2 regions of the Arthrobacter sp. NPDC080082 genome follow, and region 2 is predicted to be linked to the other one. Evidence: predicted binding sites of a transcription regulator. Region 2 holds the regulator's gene; the other holds the start of a gene.

Region 1 (4,414 bases), on a different contig from region 2:
GAAGCAGCCAAGGGTGTGGGTGCTGCGGATCAGGTCGAAGGTGGGCTCATCGTCCAGCGGGACGGCGTTCAGGTCGATGGTGCCGTCCTCGGCAATGTAGTCCGGCCCGCTGCCGTCCGGCCCGGGCTGGTGGTTTCCGGCGGCTACCACGTCCGCTTTCGAGGGGTGCAGCCGGATGACCTCCCGGACTGCGAAGGCCATGGCGGACTGCATACGGACGCCCAGGACGTCGAGTTTGAGCATGCCCATGGGGTCCATGTCGTGCTTATCGAACTGGCTCATCGGCAGGCCCAGGCCGCTGGGCTGGACCGGGGTGCGGTCCAGCAGCGTGGCATCGCCCAGTATGACCCCGCACGGGTGCATGGAGATGTGCCGGGGCAGCCGGTCCAGCCGTTCGGTCAGGTCCACCAGCAGGTCCAGCTGTTGGTTGCCGGTGAAGTCCCGCTGCTCCACCCGCCCGGCGAACTCCTTCAGCTCCGGCTTCTCCACCAGCGCCTCGCGGAAGTTCCGTGCGGAGAAACGCCACAGCTGTTTGGCGATCTCGTCGATGTCGCCGCCCTCCATGCCGAGGGCCAGTCCGGCGTCGCGCACGGCACCCCGGGCGCGGTACCCGTTCTGCATGCTCATCAGGGTCACCCGCTCGGCACCGAACCGGTCGAAGATCTTCCGGTAGACGTTGTGCCGTTCGGCGCTCTCGACGTCGATGTCGATGTCCGGCAGGGTGGCCCGGTCCCTGGAGAGGAAGCGTTCGAAGATCAGGTCGTGCTGCAGCGGGTTCACCTGGCTGACGCCGATCAGGTAGTTGACCAGGCTGGAGGCCCCGGAGCCCCGGGCCGCGGCGCGCACCCCCATGTCCGTGATCATCCGGGACACCTCGGCCACGGTCAGGAAGTAGGAGGCGAACCCGAGGCTGTTGATGATCCGCAGCTCATGCTCCAGCCTGGCCCGCAGCTCCACGGCACTGCTGCCGCTGATGCCGGGAAAGCGGCGGGTGATGCCGGCCTCGCAGCGGGCCGCCAGTTCGGCCAGCGGGTCCCCCTCGATCCCGATCACGGCCGCTTCCGGGACCACCGGCTGCTTCCAGCCCATGTCCGCGGCCGGGTCTATCCGGCAGCGGTCCGCGAGCGCCTCGGTATGCGCCAGCAGGCTCTTGAGGTCGGCCGCGCCGAATCCCGCGGCGTGAATGATTTCCTTGCCCAGCTCCAGCATCTGCGCGGAGCTTTTGAGCCAGGCCTGTCCGTTGGGTTGCAGCAGCGGCTCGCCGGCCAGTTCGGGCAGCGACTTCAGGGTCCGGGCGGAGTCCAGCACGTCCGCCGTGGCCGCCCCGTCCTCGGCGACATAGCGCACGGCGTTGCTGAGCACGGCGGGAACGCCGTGTTCGGCGGCCAGCTTGAGCATCCGCACGGCGTGCGCTGTGCTGAGGTGCTCCCCCGGGGCGCTCAGCTGGGAGACCACCTCGGCGGTGACGGTTCCCGCCGGCATGGCGTCGAGCCATTGCTTGAACAGGGTGCGCGGCCGCAGGTAGCGCCGCCCGCCCATGGAGCGGCCGACGTCGGAGTCCGGTCCGAGCAATACCGTCAGCACCGGCTCGAGCGTCTGCGGATCCAGCGCCCGGGATGCCAGTTCGGCCCGTGTTACCGCGGCGGGGACCGTACCGCCGGCCTTTCCCGTGGTGCGGGCGTGGGCATCGGAGATCAGCCGGCACAGGGCGCGGTATCCGGCCCCGGCGTTTCCCCCGTGGGCCAGGACGACGACGCGGCCGCCCACCTGGGTGCGGAGGTCGCCGTCGTCGTCAAAGACTGCCAGGTCCACCCCCACGATGGGATCCAGCCCCGCGGCCATGCAGGCCTTGAGGTGTTTGATGGTGCCGTAGAGGCCGTCACGGTCGGTGCAGGCGAGCGCCGTTGCCCCGTCGGCTGCGGCCGCCGCGGCCAGTTCCTCCGGCCAGGACACGCCATAGTGGGCGCTGAAGGCAGTGGAGACATGCAGGTGGGTGAAGCTCATGCCGACGCTGGCCTCCGCTGCCCCGCCAGGGCGTCGTGGAGCCGCAACAGCCGCCAGCGCCCGCTGCGCAGGTGGCGGCTGAGGTCGAGGGTGAGGCTTTGGTCCGGGGCCGAGGCGTCCCGGACCTCTAGCCGCCAGATCTCCGAGTCCACCAGGCCTGGGCCGCTGCCCAGCGGTGCGCGCTGCACTTCAGCCCACCACTCACGCCGTTCGAACCACCTCACCGGCTCGGCGCACAACTCATAGCTCCGTCCCGCCCAGACCAGGGACTCGGGCCGGCCCTCCGGGGTGCAGGCCACCTCCACGGATTCGCTGAACATCCCCATGATGCCTCCCGGGCGCAGTGTTTTAGACGAACGGGCTGGACGGCCGCCGGGCAGGTGCGCCGGAAGGTGCAGGTGCCACAGGCGGGAGGCCAGACGGGTTCACGCTTGAATTATTCGAACATATCTTCGAATAGAACAAGTCTACGACGGGGCCGGGACAAAACCTAGATCAGGGGTGGACGGGGCCAACGTCCGGGGGCAGGATTGGCCTATGAGCTCGCACAACGCACTCCTGAAGCACGTCAGCATCGCCGCCAAGGATTCAACGTTGGTGGCGACCTTCGATATAGACGGCAATATCCCGGCCTCGGGCGCCTACGTGGTGGGGCTGGTCGCGGCGACGCCGGACCATTCACATCAACGGCGGCTGGAAATCGAATTCCTCAATGGCGAGGCCGTGTCCTTCTTTTGCTTCAGCCATGACGGCACGGAGGAGAACTTCGACATCAAGGGCGTCCAGCATTCCGGGAACACCATCACGGGCAACTTCCCGCTGAGCACGGTACTGGGCCTGCCCAAGGGGCACCTGATGACGGCCTTCAGCGACTGCGACGGGCGGGAGTACCAGGCCAACGTCCCCGTGGAGGAATCCCTCTAGCTAGCTGCCGGCCTTGTAGACCTCAAGCTCCAGGCGGATGAAGGCATCGATCATGGCCTTGTAGGTCTCTCCGACGATGTCGGTGTCGATGTCGTTGCGTTCGGCCGTTGCCTTCACGTGTTCCAGGACGCGCTCCACCCGGCCCGGGGCGCGGACCTCGGCGCTGTCGGCCTTGAGCGTCCCGGCGATCCGGATCAACCGCTCCCGGCGTCCGATCAGCGCGACGATCTGCTCGTCAACCTCGTCCACGGCCACCCGCACGGCGGCGAGCTGGTCCTTATCGGCCTGGGCTGCTTTGTCCTCTGCGTGATTTGTCGACATCTGCATGACAGTATCGAACGATGCAACCACGAGTCGACTTCATCTCCCTTGGCGTCCGCAGCGTGGAAGCCTCCCGCCGGTTCTACGTGACGGGCCTGGGCTGGCCCGTCCACCGCGAAGTCCCCGGCGAAGTGCTCTTCCTGCAGATCAACCACGGGCTCATCCTCTCGCTCTGGGACGCGGGCCAGATGCGGGCCGAAGCCGGGACGGACTCCCCCGCCGGAATACCTCCCGTCACCCTGAGCCACAACGTGCACAGCGCCGATGCGGTGGACAGGGTCCTGGGCGAGGCTGCGGCCGCCGGGGCCACCATCGTCGCGCCGCCCAAAACACAGCCGTGGGGCGGCTACACCGGCTACTTCGCGGACCCGGACGGCTTCCGCTGGGAGGTCGCGTTCAACCCGACCTGGACCGTGGACGCGGCCGGCCGGGTCACGGTCTAACCCCGCATCAGGACTAGAACAGGCTGCCGACCGGTTCGATCAGTTCCGGGGAGTCGTTCCGGACGTTCCCGACGGCGGTGCCGACGGCGTCGATCTGCCAGCCCTCGGCGACGTCGTGGGCGTTGGCGCGGACGATGCCGACCAGTTCCGCGGCGTCCTCGGCCCTGGGGTCAAGCCAGGCCTCCATCGTGGCGCGGTCCATCGGCAGCGGCACCCGGTCATGCAGGGCCGTCAGTTCCGCCAGCATCCCGTCGGCGTAACCCTCGGGCGGCGAATCGGTGGTCAGGATCGTCGTCGAGAGCAGCCACCGGCCGGGGTCCCCCTCCTCCTTGGACGGGTCCTTCCACCACTCGTACAGCCCAGCGAACGCCACCGGTGAGCCGTCCTTCGGATGCACGTAGTAGGGCTGCTTCCCCTTGCCCTGGCCCTTCCACTCGTAGTAGCCGTCGGCCGGGACGGCGCAGCGCCGGGACCGCGTGGCCTTCCGGAACGCCGGCTTCTCCAGCACGCTCTCGCTGCGGGCGTTGATCATCTTCGACCCGATGCCGGGGTCCTTGGCCCAGGACGGGACCAGTCCCCAGCGGGCGATGTGGAGCTGCCGCGCCGGGTGCTCCCTCCCCTCGACCAGCCGCTCCAGGATGATCGGCACGTCCGCCGTCGGCGCGACGTTCCACGACGGCGGCACGGCGATCTCCTCCTCGAGCCCGGCGTCGAACTCTGCC
Region 2 (4,414 bases):
ACAGCCGCGGCGACGTGCTCAGCAAGCTGCACGAGACCGAGGCGGAGATCGTCAGCCTGGACCACGAGGAGACCGGCACGCGCGCCGTGGTCATGGTGCGCGAAGGCCTGGCGGCCGAGCTGGATCCCTTCGTCCGCAATGACTGAACCGGCCGTGGCGGAAGCGGACAGCGACGCACGCCCGGCCCCCGGTGGCGCCACCGGCGAGGAGCTCGTGATCGAGCTCCTCGACCGGGCGGTCGCCGCGATGGGCGGGCAGAGCCGTGACGGCCAGCACGAAATGGCCCGCCAAGTGGCCCGCGCCATCGACACAGGCGACCACCTGCTGGTCCAGGCCGGCACCGGCACCGGAAAGTCCCTGGCGTACCTGATCCCGCTGATCGCCCACTCGCTGGACAGCGACAAGCCCACCCTGGTCTCCACGGCCACCCTGGCCCTGCAGACCCAGATCGTCGGCCGGGACCTGCCGCGACTGCTCAAGGCCATCACCCCTGCCCTGAAGCGGCCCGTCAAGATCGCCCTGGTCAAGGGCCGGTCCAACTACGTGTGCCGGCACAAGCTCGAGGGTGGGTTCCCGTCCGAGGAACCCGCCGAGGGCCAGCTCTTCTCCCTGGGTGAGGACACCTCGGTCCCGCACTTCGCCGCCGCCATGGGCGGTCCGGCCTCGCAGCTGGGCCGGGAAGTGGTCCGGCTCCGGGAATGGGCCGAGAACACGGCCACCGGCGACCGCGACGAACTGCTCCCCGGCGTGACCGACCGCGCCTGGCGGCAGGTGTCCGTCACCGCCATGGAATGCCTCGGCGCGCAGAAGTGCCCGTCGGCCGCCGAATGCTTCAGCGAACTGGCGCGCCAGGACGCGGCGGACGCCGACGTCGTGGTCACCAACCACGCCATGCTGGCCGTGAGCGCCTTCGAGGGCCTGGCCGTGCTGCCCGACTACGACGTCGTCGTCGTGGACGAGGCGCACGAACTCCAGGACCGGGTCACCGGGGCCGTCTCCGGCCAGCTCTCCGTGGCCATGGTCCACGCCGCCGCCTCGGGCGCCCGCAAGCACACCGGCATCACCGTGGACGCGCTGAACAACGCCGCCGCGAACCTCGAGCTCGCCGTCGCGGGGGTTCCCGGCGGACTGATGCCCAACGGCCTGAACAGCGAACAGCTCGACTGCGTGGACCAGCTCCGGGACGCCTGCCGTGCGGCGCTCTCCGACTCCAAGGGAGACGGCTCCACCACGGCCGACGGCGGCCGGCAGCTTGCGCGCTCCCGGCTGATGGTGATCCTGGAGCTCTGCGAACGCCTGCTCGCGGCCCGCGAGAACCGCGAGGTGGTGTGGTTCTCGCGGCAGAGCACCTTCGACCCGCAGCAGGGCTACTCGCAGCCGGACGATTCGGCGCCCGCGCTGATCAACATCGCCCCGCTCAGCGTGGCCGGGCGGCTGCGGGAGGGCCTGTTCGCGGACCACACCGTGGTGCTGACCTCGGCCACCCTCGCCATCGGCTCGGCCTTCGAACCGGCCGCGGGGGGCCTGGGCCTGGTGGGCCCCGGCGCCCCGAGCTGGACCGGCGTCGACGTCGGGTCGCCGTTCGAATACCCCAAACAGGGCATCCTCTACGTCGCCAAGCACCTGCCCAAACCGGGCCGGGGGACCGCGCCCGAGGCCCTGGACGAGCTCGAGAAGCTGATCCGCGCCTCCGGCGGCGGCGCGCTCTGCCTCTTCTCCTCCCGGCGCGCCGCGGAGGAGGCCGCCGACGCGCTCCGGCCGCGGCTGGGCCTGAGCATCCTCTGCCAGGGCGAATCCACCATGACCGCGCTGGTCAAGCAGTTCGCGGACGAACCGGACACCTGCCTCTTCGGCACCATGTCCCTGTGGCAGGGCGTTGACGTGCCCGGCAACTCCTGCCGGCTGGTGGTGATCGACCGGATCCCGTTCCCGCGGCCGGACGATCCGCTGATGACGGCCCGCTCCCGGGCCGTGGCGCAGGCCGGGGGCAACGGCTTCATGAGCGTCTCGGCCACGCACGCGGCGATCCGGCTGGCGCAGGGCGCGGGCCGGCTGATCCGTTCGACGTCGGACCGCGGCGTGGTGGCGGTGCTGGACTCACGGCTGTCCACCGAGCGTTACGGCGGCTTCCTCCGGGCCGCGCTGCCGCCGTTCTGGGCCACCACGGACCCGGCGGTGGCCGTGGCGTCGCTGGAGCGGCTCGCGAAAGAGGCCGCGCAGGGGTCGTAGGCCCCCGGGGCAGGGACGTTCGGCGGGGTTTGGCGGCGCTCAGGCCTCGGCGTCCGGGCGGGGTGGGGTCCCCAGCTCCGGGCGTTCAGCGCGTTCAGCCGGGCCCCTGGCCGGCGGCGTTGCCCGCGCTACAGGGAGCGGAGGACCGAGACGACCTTGCCCATGATGACGGCGTGGTCGCCCAGGATCGGTTCGTACTGGGTGTTCTGCGGCAGCAGCCAGGTGTGGCCGTCGCGCTGCCGGAACGTCTTGACCGTGGCTTCGTCATCGAGGAGGGCGGCCACGATGTCGCCGTTGACGGCGTCGTTCTGCCGGCGAACCACCACCCAGTCCCCGTCGCAGATCGCGGCGTCGATCATGGAATCGCCCGCGACCTTGAGCATGAACAGCTCACCGTGGCCCACGAGCTGGCGCGGCAGGGGGAGGACGTCCTCCACCACCTGGTCGGCCAGGATCGGGCCACCGGCGGCGATCCGGCCCACAAACGGGACCATCGCCGTGTCCGTGGCGCTGGCCAGTTCCGACACCGCGAGTCCGCCGACGGCCTTCAGCCCGCGGGGCTGTTCGACGCCGGAAATCGGGGTGGACCCCTCGTCCAGGGTCAGCGGCATCAACACTTCCATGGCGCGGGGACGCTTGGGGTCCCGGCGTAGGTAGCCCAGCTTCTCCAGCTGGGAGAGCTGGTGGGTCACGCTGGAGAGGCTGGCCAGCCCCACCGTGTCCCCGATCTCGCGCATCGACGGCGGATAGCCGTTGTCCGTCACGGACCGCTGGATGGTTTCGAGGATCTTCTTCTGACGGACGGTGAGGCTCTTGGGCGCCCGGGCAGGCTGGGCGCCGCGCCGGGTTGCCCTCCCGCCGGTGGCTTGTGCTGCCATGGTCCCCGTGCCTTCCGTTCGTGGTGCGGATCCGTGGCCGGCGGACCGAGTGAAGCGGCCCGATTGCTGCGAATCCTAAAAATGTCAGTGCCTGCCGTTTGACTGCTCTTGATCACCGCTGGCGGGTGTTCGACAGGTTTCAGACTGCAGGTGCGGAGTGCGGGTCCTTCGAGGGACCGGTTCCGTGCTTCAAAAATAGGTCAGCCGCCGGTGTTTTTCAAACATTTGTTCTAGCGAGTCTCGACAGAGTTCGTTCATAGGTGCTAAAAAGAGAACAGCAAGATTCGAAGATGTGTTCGAAGATTGCAAGTGGAGAACCACGGCCGGTTTCGGCCTTGTGTTCGAAGCGAATGATGGTTCAGCCGGTTGGCGGCAGGTACGAGGAGTACGCCGGGCGGCAACGACAAGTCCAGGAGGGCTCAGTTCATGTCAGCAAGAATCGCTTTCGCCGGTTCGCAGTTTTCCGACGCCGGAAGGCCGGCACTGTATCTCGTGCCGGATACTGCCACGGCCTTCTCCGGGGCGGTAGCTCCGTTCGCGGCCCCGGCCGACGCTGACGCGACCGCCGGGAGCGCGTCAGCTGTACGCCGGGCCCACTCTTCGGCCCAGGCTCCCTTGCGGCTGACCCGGCGGGGACGCTTCGTCTTCTTCGGACTGCCCTTGATCCTGCTCGCGGCCCTGCTGCTGTCCCTGGCAGGCTCCCTGACCGCGCCGGCGAAGGCCGCCGATTCCCCTGCATCGCTGGCAACCACCCCGACGGTCACCGTGACCGTGCAGCCCGGGGAGTCCCTGTGGACCATCGCCGGCACCGTCGACCCGAAACGGGATCCGAGGGACGTGGTCGCCGAGATCGTGCAGCTGAACAACCTCGACGCCGCGCCGGTCCTGCCCGGCCAGCAGCTCTTCGTTCCGACCCCCTAAGCTGAATCCCCGGGACGGAGCGTCCGCCGAACTTGGTAAGGCCATTCGCCGGCCGCGGGATGGGCCGTCGTTGGTCACGGTTTCCGGCCAGACAGTCCTCTCACTTAAACTGGGGACGTGACTGACCAGCTTGAGCGACTCAACCGACTTCCCCTCCGGACCAACCTGCGGGGCCTGCGCCCCTACGGTGCTCCCCAGCTGGACGTTCCGATTCTCCTGAACGTCAACGAGAACACCCATGGTGTCCCCGCCGACGTGCGGGCAGCGATCGCGGAGGCCGTCTCTGAGGCGGCTGCCGGGCTCAACCGCTATCCGGACCGGGAGTTCACCGAACTCCGCGGGGCGCTGGCCGAATACCTTGGCCACGGGCTGGACGCCACGAACAT

Evidence for each region. The regulator LexA, encoded in region 2, represses DNA repair genes until DNA is damaged. The targets are predictions, from matches to a motif close to TCGAACANNTGTTCGA.
Region 1: the regulator LexA is predicted to act here: its motif matches at 2,445-2,460, upstream of AB0O44_RS05935 (DUF6504 family protein).

What each region holds. Positions count from the first base shown of each region.
Region 1 is NZ_JBFBKQ010000002.1:329,135-333,548, reverse strand. It holds gene dnaE (DNA polymerase III subunit alpha) at 1-2,004, opposite strand, end outside; gene AB0O44_RS05935 (DUF6504 family protein) at 2,001-2,330, opposite strand; gene AB0O44_RS05930 (hypothetical protein) at 2,542-2,928, shown strand; gene AB0O44_RS05925 (chorismate mutase) at 2,929-3,255, opposite strand; gene AB0O44_RS05920 (VOC family protein) at 3,270-3,692, shown strand; gene AB0O44_RS05915 (SOS response-associated peptidase) at 3,706-4,414, opposite strand, start outside.
Region 2 is NZ_JBFBKQ010000004.1:398,432-402,845, forward strand. It holds gene hflX (GTPase HflX) at 1-146, shown strand, start outside; gene AB0O44_RS10855 (ATP-dependent DNA helicase) at 139-2,229, shown strand; gene lexA (transcriptional repressor LexA) at 2,358-3,107, opposite strand; gene AB0O44_RS10865 (LysM peptidoglycan-binding domain-containing protein) at 3,723-4,028, shown strand; gene AB0O44_RS10870 (histidinol-phosphate transaminase) at 4,146-4,414, shown strand, end outside.